DNA from 2 places in the Lachnospira hominis (ex Hitch et al. 2025) genome. Region 2 is predicted to be linked to the other one. Evidence: predicted binding sites of a transcription regulator. Region 2 holds the regulator's gene; the other holds the start of a gene.
The links. The regulator Rex, encoded in region 2, represses fermentation and respiration genes when NADH is low (regulators of the CRP and FNR family bind a similar motif). The targets are predictions, from matches to a motif close to ATTGTTAANTANTTAACAAT.
Positions count from the first base shown of each region.

Region 1: the regulator Rex is predicted to act here: its motif matches at 1,940-1,959, upstream of pckA (phosphoenolpyruvate carboxykinase (ATP)).

Region 1 is NZ_JBBMES010000007.1:5,208-10,568, reverse strand. Features, by position in the region: gene fliD (flagellar filament capping protein FliD) at 1-59, shown strand, start outside; gene pckA (phosphoenolpyruvate carboxykinase (ATP)) at 213-1,817, opposite strand; gene WMO38_RS07865 (MalY/PatB family protein) at 2,178-3,350, shown strand; gene WMO38_RS07860 (pyridoxal phosphate-dependent aminotransferase) at 3,347-4,384, shown strand; gene WMO38_RS07855 (class I SAM-dependent methyltransferase) at 4,815-5,361, shown strand, end outside.
Region 2 is NZ_JBBMES010000001.1:177,084-182,444, forward strand. Features, by position in the region: gene WMO38_RS00780 (homocysteine S-methyltransferase family protein) at 1-2,167, shown strand, start outside; gene WMO38_RS00785 (redox-sensing transcriptional repressor Rex) at 2,228-2,896, shown strand; gene WMO38_RS00790 (hypothetical protein) at 2,903-3,511, shown strand; gene WMO38_RS00795 (NAD(P)H-hydrate dehydratase) at 3,518-5,083, shown strand; gene alr (alanine racemase) at 5,113-5,361, shown strand, end outside.

The DNA of each region.
Region 1 (5,361 bases), on a different contig from region 2:
GTTCTACAGCAGATATTATGTCTTCATTCAACAGCTCAAAATATGATTTTCTTGGTTGATAATTATTGAATTTACGAAACTTGTAAAGAGTATATATTCTTCATAGGTAGAAACTAAAAAAAGCACCGCTTCCGGATTTCCCGAAAGCGGTGCTTTTAAAGTAATCTAAAGCATATGATATATCGGCATAATGCCTATATATTCATTGTTTATTATAACTGTGGACCTGCTGAAACAAGTGCCTTACCAGCTTCATTTCCTTCGTATTTAGCGAAGTTCTTAATGAATCTGCCAGCTAAGTCTTTAGCTTTAACTTCCCATTCAGAAGCATCAGCATATGTGTCACGAGGATCAAGAATCTCTGTTGCAACACCTGTAAGTTCTGTAGGTACTTCAAAGTTGAAGTAAGGAATCTTCTTTGTAGGAGCCTTGAGGATATCTCCGTTAAGGATTGCGTCGATGATACCACGAGTATCCTTGATTGAGATTCTCTTGCCTGTGCCGTTCCAACCTGTGTTAACGAGGTAAGCCTTAGCACCGCTCATCTTCATCTTCTTAACAAGTTCTTCAGCATACTTTGTTGGGTGAAGCTCAAGGAAAGCCTGACCGAAGCAAGCTGAGAATGTAGGAGTAGGTTCTGTAATACCACGCTCTGTACCAGCAAGCTTAGCTGTGAAACCTGAAAGGAAGTAGTACTGTGTCTGCTCTGGTGTAAGAACAGATACTGGAGGAAGTACGCCGAAAGCATCTGCTGAAAGGAAGATTACGTTCTTTGCAGCTGGTGCTGAAGAAATAGGACGTACAATATTCTTAATGTGGTTAATTGGATAAGATACACGAGTGTTTTCTGTAACGCTCTTATCAGCAAAATCAATCTTACCATTAGCATCAAGTGTTACATTCTCAAGAAGAGCGTTACGCTTGATTGCATTGTAGATATCAGGTTCAGAATCCTTATCAAGATTGATAACCTTAGCATAGCATCCACCTTCAAAGTTGAATACACCGTTATCATCCCAGCCGTGTTCATCATCACCGATGAGGAGACGCTTAGGATCTGTAGAAAGTGTTGTCTTACCTGTACCTGAAAGACCGAAGAAGATAGCTGTGTTCTTGCCATCTAAATCTGTGTTAGCTGAGCAGTGCATTGAAGCAATACCCTTTAATGGGAGATAGTAGTTCATCATAGAGAACATACCCTTCTTCATCTCACCGCCGTACCATGTATTGATAATAACCTGTTCGCGGCTTGTAATATTGAATGCAACGCAAGTCTCTGAGTTAAGACCTAATTCTGCATAATTTTCAACTTTTGCCTTAGAAGCGTTGTATACAACGAAATCTGGCTCAAAGTTCTTGAGTTCTTCTTCTGTTGGCTTGATGAACATATTTGTTACGAAATGTGCCTGCCAAGCAACTTCAACGATGAAACGAACTGCCATTCTTGTGTCTTTGTTAGCACCACAGAATGCATCAACAACGAAAAGTCTCTTGTTGCAAAGCTCTTTCTTAGCGATGTCCTTAACCTTAGCCCATACATCTTCTGGCATTGGGTGGTTATCGTTCTTGTACTCATCGCTTGTCCACCATACAGTGTTCTTTGAGTTTTCGTCAACTACGATATACTTATCTTTAGGAGAACGTCCTGTGTAGATACCTGTCATAACATCAACAGCACCAAGTTCGCTTTCCTTACCAACTTCATAACCTTCGTTCTTAGAAGATGTTTCTTCCTCGAATAATAATTCATAAGAAGGGTTATGAACTATCTCAGTTGTACCTGTGATACCATACTTGCTTAAATCGATTTCTGCCATCTTACATTTAACCTCGTTTCTTTACTTATTGTGCGATAACCGTCTTTAAAGGCGGTTTTATCTTCTTATATTATACATAATCGACCTGTAAAATCAACACAATTTGTGTAATTTTTGACGAAAATGATAAAAATTTAACAACATTTTTATATTTTATATATCTTAATAAACATCGCAGTAATTACCCTGTTAAGCTATTGTAAAATAGAGGATGAAATATTAAAATAAATAAAATAGGTTTTATTACATGATTTTGAGACGCAGCTGCATGCATTTATGGTAACGCAGCTTATTGATATTAAGAAAATTGATGATTAATCAGTTTTGCTAGAAAATAAATATGTGAAAGGAATGTCGGGTATGAAAAACAGAAAATTTTTTGATGAGATTACAGACAGAACAGGTACCCATTCAATAAAGTGGGACAGGGTTAAAGAAGGTGGTCTTGCCATGTGGATTGCGGATATGGATTTTCGTACACCGCATGCGGTAACTGATTCGATAATCAAAAGAGCAGAAAATGGGATTTTTGGATATACTGACATACCGGACGAGTGGTACTGTGCATATCAGAAATGGTGGAAAGACAGATATAATTTTTCTATTAATAAGGAATGGCTTATATTTACAACCGGCGTAATCCCGGCTATATCAAGCATTATCCGCAAAATGACTACACCGGCAGAAAATGTTGTTGTTATGACACCTGTTTATAATATGTTTTTTGATTCAATATTGAATAATGGAAGAAATGTGCTTGAAAGCAGGCTCGTATATAATGATGGAAAATACAGCATAGATTTTGCGGATTTGGAAGAAAAGCTCGCAAATCCACAGACATCTATGATGATATTATGTAATCCGCATAATCCTACAGGAAATATATGGGATAGAGATATTTTAGATAAAATAGGAAAACTTTGCAAAAAATATCATGTGCTCGTTGTGTCTGATGAGATTCATTGTGATATAACAAAACCAGGTATCAGCTATATCCCGTTTGCATCTGTATCAGATGTGTGCAGAGATAATTGTATTACATGTGTTGCACCGACAAAGACATTTAATATTGCCGGAATCCAGACAGCGGCAGTTATCGTGGCTGATGAAAATATCAGACATCGTGTTATCACAGGACTTGAGACAGACCATTTGGCAGAGACTAATGTTTTTGCGGCTGATGCGGCGGCTGCGGCATATAGTGAAGGTGGAGAGTGGCTTGACGACCTTAGAGAATATCTGTGGGAAAACAGGCAGTTTGCAGAAAAATTTATAAAAGAAAGAATTCCGCAGATAAAGCCCGTGGAGTCAGATGCGACATATCTTATGTGGCTTGATTGCACAGATATTGCAAGTGATTCTGATGAATTAAAAGACTTTATATGTGAACGCAGCGGGCTGTATGTAAGCAGCGGCTCTGCTTACAGAAGCAATGGTGGATTTTTAAGATTTAATATTGCATGCCCACAAAAAATGCTTGGAGATGGACTTAAACGCCTTGAAAAATCTGTTAAGGAATGGAAATGTTCATGAAAAACATACATGGCGGAGATATTTATAAATATGAAAATGTGACAGATTTTTCAGCTAATATTAATCCTATGGGAATTCCGGAAAGCGTGCGTGAAGCGGTTGTTAATTCGCTTGAAATGTGTGAAAATTATCCGCAGATGTTTTGCGATGATTTAAGAGAAAAGATTGGCAGAAGATATGGAGTTGACAGTAGCTTCATTATATGCGGAAACGGAGCTTCTGATGTGCTGTACAGATATGTATTTGCCATAAAACCGAAAAATGCGGTTGTTGCAGCTCCATGTTTTGCAGAATATGAAGCCGCACTTGAATGTGTCGGGGCAAAAGTTGAATATTATCAGATCAATCACAACACATTTGAAATAGAAGATGATTTTATGAAAATGTTTGAGTATAAACCTGATATGATTTTTTTATGTAATCCTAATAATCCTACAGGGATACTTATAAATGACCGTTTGCTTGAAAGAATTATAAAGGAATGTGACAGGAACGGAGTGCGTATTTTTCTGGATGAATGTTTTCTTGATTTTACAGGGCAGGAAGATGAACTTTCATACGTTAAAAGTATATTAAGATACAGAGGTTTGTTTGTTCTGAAGGCATTTACCAAAATGTATGCAATACCGGGCATCAGGCTTGGATATGGCATTACATATGATAAAGAGCTTATTGGCAAAATGTATGATGCCGGGCAGCCGTGGAATGTTTCTGTTTTGGCACAAAATGCGGGAATAGCTGCTCTTGATGAGGATAAATTTGCTGCAGACACAGTAAGTTTAATAAGTAAAGAGAGAGAATTTATCTGTACTAATTTTCAAAGAATGAATATTAAGTATTGGGAGAGTGACGCAAATTATATATTTTTTATGCACAAAAAAGGTCTGAAAGAAAAACTTTTAAACAGAGGAATCCTTATAAGAGACTGCAGCAATTATAAGAATCTCACAGACGGGTATTACAGAATTGCCATAAAATCACATAAAGATAATGTAAAATTGATAGACGCTTTAGCTGATATTGATATTATTTAGGAGAACTTATGCTGGCTGGTGCTCTGTCACCTAAAGAGGTTTTTGTTATTTTGAAAAAATATCTTTCATTCTGAGAGGTTACAGTGAACCTGTACTTGCAGGTATATACTCAAATGCATTTGTTCCTGCCAATTTAATGAGTTTGTTTGTGTGAATTTTAATCTATTGGAAATTTCCGGAAATAAAAATGTCGAATCGCATGGTTCGACATTTTTTTTGCGTTGTGGGTAGATTTGTCATGGCGGATAATTTTGCGGAGGCTATAAATAAGTCAATGGAGATTGAGCGGAAGTATCAGGGGATTGTGTGGTGAGAGGTGTGAAAATGTGTGAGGGGTATGGCGGTTGTCATGCTCTCTGTTTTATTGTGGCAATGTAAAGGGAAAAGTAGTATAATTGAGAAAAATTGAATTTATATGAGAGGTATACCTATGAGAAATGATGCAATTGCATATAATGAAAAATATTGGAATAATCATGCAGATTTATGGTTTGGGACAACTGCTCTTCCGCAGTATGGTGTGAAATTTCCAACGGAAGATGAGTTAAAGCTATTTGGAAATGTAACCGGTAAGAAGATGTTGGAAATCTGTTGCGGTAGCGGTCATTCCTTAAAATATCATGCCGAAAGAAACGCCGGTGAGTTATGGGGAATTGATATTTCTCAGAATCAACTTGATAATGCCCAAAAGTATCTTGATGAATGTGGATATGCAGCAAATCTCATATGTAGTTCTATGGAAGAAATGAATCTCCCTCAATGTTATTTTGATTATGTGTACTCTATATATGGTATTGGCTGGACTACCGATTTGCAAGGGACTTTTAATAAAATTGCTTCCTGTTTAAAAAAAGATGGGATATTTATTTTTAGCTGGAATCACACGTTATATCATTGCGTTGCCTTTTGTCGAGAGAATGGAAAGAATATGTTGGATGATGGCAAAATGGTATTTGAATCAAGTTACTTTGATGAAT
Region 2 (5,361 bases):
ACTTGATGTAGGTCCGATAGGCCAGCTTTTAGAGCCTACAGGCACTTTAAGCTTTGAAGAGGCATATGAGATGTATGCAGAGGTGGTGAAAGCCGGAAGCAATGCGGGGGCTGACCTTGTTGTATTTGAGACAATGACAGACCTGCTTGATGTAAAGGCTGCTGTACTTGCCGCAAAAGAAAATTCTGACCTTCCTATAATGTGTACAATGACATTTGAGATGAATAAAAGAACATTTACAGGATGTATGGTTCCGTCAATGGCACTTACTCTTGAAGGACTTGGTGTTGATGCCATTGGTGTCAATTGTTCACTCGGCCCAAAAGAGTTAGAACCTGTTATAGAAGAAGTTACAAAATGGACCAACCTTCCTGTTGTAGTTAAGCCTAATGCAGGACTTCCTGACCCACAGACGAATGAATATAATGTGGGACCAAAAGATTTTGCTGAATTTATGAAAGATTTAAGAAAGTACGGAATCAGGGTATTCGGCGGATGCTGCGGTACAAATCCGGAATTTATTAAAGAACTTTCAGATATGCTTAAAGAAAATGGCAATGCAATTGTAAATGAGCTGCCACAAAAAGTAATTCCGGCAGCAGTATGTTCTGCAACAAAGGTAGTTCCGATAGACCAGCCGAGAATAATCGGTGAGAGAATTAATCCTACAGGCAAGAAAATATTTCAGGAAGCTTTGCGTAAAGGCGATATAGATTACATACTTAATCAGGCACTTGAACAGGTTCAGGCAGGAGCTGATATTCTTGATGTCAATGTCGGACTTCCGGGAATAGATGAGCGTGAGATGATGATAACAGCTGTCAAGTCACTGCAGTCAGTAGTGGATGTTCCGCTTCAGCTTGATTCTACAATTCCTGAAGTGCTTGAGGCAGCACTTCGTGTATACAACGGTAAGCCGATAGTCAATTCAGTAAACGGTGAGGAAGAGTCTCTTAAAAATGTTCTTCCACTTGTAAAAAAATACGGAGCTTCTGTTGTTGGACTTACTCTTGATAAAAATGGTATTCCTAAAAAGGCGGAAGACAGATTTGCAATTGCAAAGAAAATTCTAGATGCGGCACTTGCAATAGGCATTCCGAAAGAAAATGTATACATTGACTGTCTTACACTTACTGCATCTGCAGAGCAGGACGGGGTAGTTGAGACGCTTAAAGCACTTCACCGTGTCAAGACAGAACTTGGATTGAAGACAGTTCTCGGCGTATCCAACATTTCCTTCGGGCTTCCTAACCGTGTGCTTGTAAATCACATTTTTCTTACAATGGCACTTGAAAATGGACTTGACCTTCCTATTATCAATCCTAATATTGAAGAGATGACAGGTGCTGTAAGAGCTTACAAGCTTCTTGCAGGATTTGATAAGAATTCAGTTGATTTTATAAAGCATTATGCAGGAAAACAGATAGTACCAAAGATTGTCATTTCTGAAAATAAATCAGCAGGAACGGACACAAAATCAGGGCCGGATGGTGCAAAGGGCATACAGCAATCAGCTTCTGATAATGATACAGGACTTGAAGGTGATAAGCTTGCACTTTACAATGCAGTTCTTAACGGACTTAAAAATGAAGGTGCTGACTGTACAGCTAAGCTTCTGGAAAATACAGACTCAATGGAAGTTGTCAATGAAGTTTTAATACCGGCACTTGATAAAATCGGTGAGGAATTTGAAAAAGGCACACTTTTCCTTCCGCAGCTGATAATGTCCGCATCAGTTGCACAGGCGGCATTTGAAGTTATAAGAAAATTTATGATAAAAAGTGATGCGGCACCGGTGAGTAAAGGAAAAATTGTAATTGCGACAGTAAAAGGCGATGTGCATGATATAGGAAAAAATATTGTAAAAGTTCTTCTTGAAAATTATGGATATGATGTTATAGATCTGGGAAAAGATGTTCCTTATCAGGCTGTAGTTGATGCGGTAAAAGAAAATGATGTAAAACTTGTAGGACTTTCAGCACTTATGACAACAACACTTGTATCAATGAAAGAGACAATCGAACTTTTGCATGAAAATAATCTTGATTGTAAAGTTATGGTAGGCGGTGCTGTCCTTACACCGGAATATGCAAAAGAAATTCATGCGGATTTCTATGCGAAAGATGCGAAGGAATCAGTTGATATTGCCAAGAGAGTATTAGGCTGACTTTGACATTGTTTTAACATTGGTTTATAATAAAAAATACGAAAAAACAGGAAGGTACGGATGAGCAATATGGAAGAGACAAAAAAAATATCATCTGCGGTAATCAGGAGACTTCCAAGATACTATAGATATCTTGGTGAATTGATTGAAAGCGGTGTTCAAAGAATCTCATCAAAAGAACTCAGTGCAAGGATGAAGGTTACCGCATCGCAGATAAGACAGGATCTGAACAATTTTGGAGGGTTTGGCCAGCAGGGATACGGATATAATGTAAAGTATCTTTATGATGAGATAGCTAAAATTCTTGGTATTGACCGTACTCATAATATGATTATTATCGGTGCAGGTAATCTCGGTGCAGCACTTGTTAATTCGGGTGATTTTGCAAAGAGAGGATTTATAATAAAAGGTGTTTTTGATAATAATCATGAGCTTAAAGGCAAAAAGATAGGCAGTCTAGATATTATGATGATGGATGAACTAAAAGGGTTTATAAAAGAAAATAATATCGAGATAGTTGCACTTACAATTCCAAGACAGGCAGCAAGAGAAGTTGCAAAAGAAGTGGCTGAAGACGGAATAAAGGCAATATGGAATTTTGCACATACAGACCTTAATATGCCTGAAGATGTTGTAGTTGAAAATGTACATTTATCAGAGAGCCTTATGAGACTTTCATATAATATAGCAAATAAAAATGGTAAAACTCGTAATATACAGGAGGGGTGATTTATCATGGCAGATATTACATATGATTTAATAAAAGACACAGCATCATTTAATCATATTCCTATTCTTACACTAGATAAGAGATGGTATCTGCTTGTCCCGGAGGTCAGCAAAACTGACGAGATAAAGTATTGGGAAAAAAAGGTTAATGACCTGCTAAAAAAACAGGGACAGGTAACCAATGATTTAAAAGAAGTAAAAAAGATAAAAGAACAGGTTATTCAGGATGTCGTTGAAAATATGGAAGAAGACGGCAATGATTTTCGTCGTAAGAAACGTATGAATAAAAACCAGCGTCTTATACATGAAGCAAAAGACAAGATTGAATCACTTGAAGATGAAGAAAAAGAGATTCCAAGACAGCTGGCAGAAGCTAATAGAAAACTTCTGGTTGAAACGGTAAAGATGTGCTATGCGAAGATTAATGAAAACAAAGCAGATCTTGAAGTGCTGGATAAATGGATTGAAGCTACAAGAATCAAGCTCAAAAAGAATCTTCTTATAAAGCATGATAAGGAGAGTATGAACGAACAGCTTTATTCGGGAATGCATAATATCTTTGGACCGGAGATCATGGGAGTCCTTGATGATATTAATTCAAAAGGTCAGGAGTAACTGTATATGAAGTATTTACTTGATTCTGCTGCAATGAAAAAAATAGATGAATATTCAATAAAAACGACAGGGATTCCATCTGTAGTTCTTATGGAGCGTGCAGCATTGTCTGTATCATCATTTGTGGAAAAACTTGCATACAATAAAAAAGACAGCGGAAAAAAAGATATAAGCATCTGCGTTGTCTGTACAAAAGGAAACAATGGAGCTGACGGGCTTGCTGCCATACGTCAGCTTTATCTTCATGGTTATAAAACATTGGTGTATGAAGCTGGCAGAAAAGAGCCGGGAACAGATGAGTATGAGCTGCAGAAAAATATTATAAAAAATCTTGAAATTCCATTTGAATGTGCAGTACAAGATAACATACTACCACTGGATGAATATGATTTTATTATAGATGCAATGTTTGGAATTGGACTTTCAAGAGATGTCACGGGTGTTTATGCACAGATTATAGATGAGATTAACCGTGTCAGTGCAGTTAAGGTGGCGGTTGATATTCCGTCGGGGCTTAGTGCGGGAATAGTTCAGGTAAGCAATAAGAAAGTAAAAGCAGATTATACAGTTACATTTGGATTTGACAAGACAGGGATGGTTTTGTATCCCGGTAGGAAATATGCAGGAAAAGTAATAGTTTCTGATATAGGTTTTGCAGTCAGTCAGGACAATGTGCAAAAAATATTAGAAAATAATCCGGCAAGAATGATTGAAAAAAAGGATATTCTGACGATTCCCGAAAGAGAAGCAGACGGTAATAAAGGAACGAGCGGAAAAGTGCTTATAGCGGCGGGAAGCAGGAGTATGGGCGGTGCGGCGTTTATGTCAGCACAGTCTGCATACAGAAGCGGCTGCGGGCTTGTGAGGGTTTTTACACATGAAAATAATAAAAATGCACTTCTTACACTTGTGCCGGAATCAATATGTGACACATATAATGATAAAAACAGCAATTGTGATGAACTTACAAAATGGTGTACATGGGCTGACTGCATTATTGCAGGCCCGGGCTTATCGGTTTCAGGACAGTCAGAAGAGATTGTAAAATGCATTTTACAATCAGGTTCGGATGCAACATTAATACTTGATGCGGATGCTTTGAATATCATCTCAGAAAATGAAGAATATTATGAATATATAAGCAGATACAAAGGCAAAGTGATTATGACACCGCATGTTGGAGAAATGTCACGGCTTACAGGAAAAAGCATAGGACAGATAAAGGGAAATCCTGTGGAGACGGCATCATGTTATTCAAAAGAACATGGTGTTATATGCGTATTAAAAGATGCAGCAACAGTGGTTTGTGACCATGATGACATATATATCAATACTTCCGGAAATTGCGGAATGGCAACAGGCGGTTCCGGAGATGTGCTTACGGGAGTTATTGCCGGCATGATGTGTGCAGGATTTGATGATGAGTGTTTTGCAGCAGCACTGGCTGTATATATACATGGCTGTGCCGGTGATATGTGCCGGAAAAATCAAGGCACATTTTCAATGAAAGCATGGGATATTGCAGAGTCGTTAAGCACAGTTTTTACACAAAATAATACAGATTATAATTAAAAAATAAGGAATCGGGGAACAGAGTTAAAATGGGAAAGTATTACAGAGTATATGCAGATGTTGAACTCGGAAACATAGAATCCAATGTAGAGGCACTTATGGCACTTACGCCTGCCGGCACAAAGTCACTTGCAGTAGTCAAGGCAGACGGATACGGGCATGGAGACGTTGCAGTTGCAAAAGCAGTGTATTCAAAAGTCTTCGGGTATGCTGTTGCAACTCTTGATGAAGCAGTTAATTTAAGAGAAAATGGAATAGATAAACCTATATTAATACTT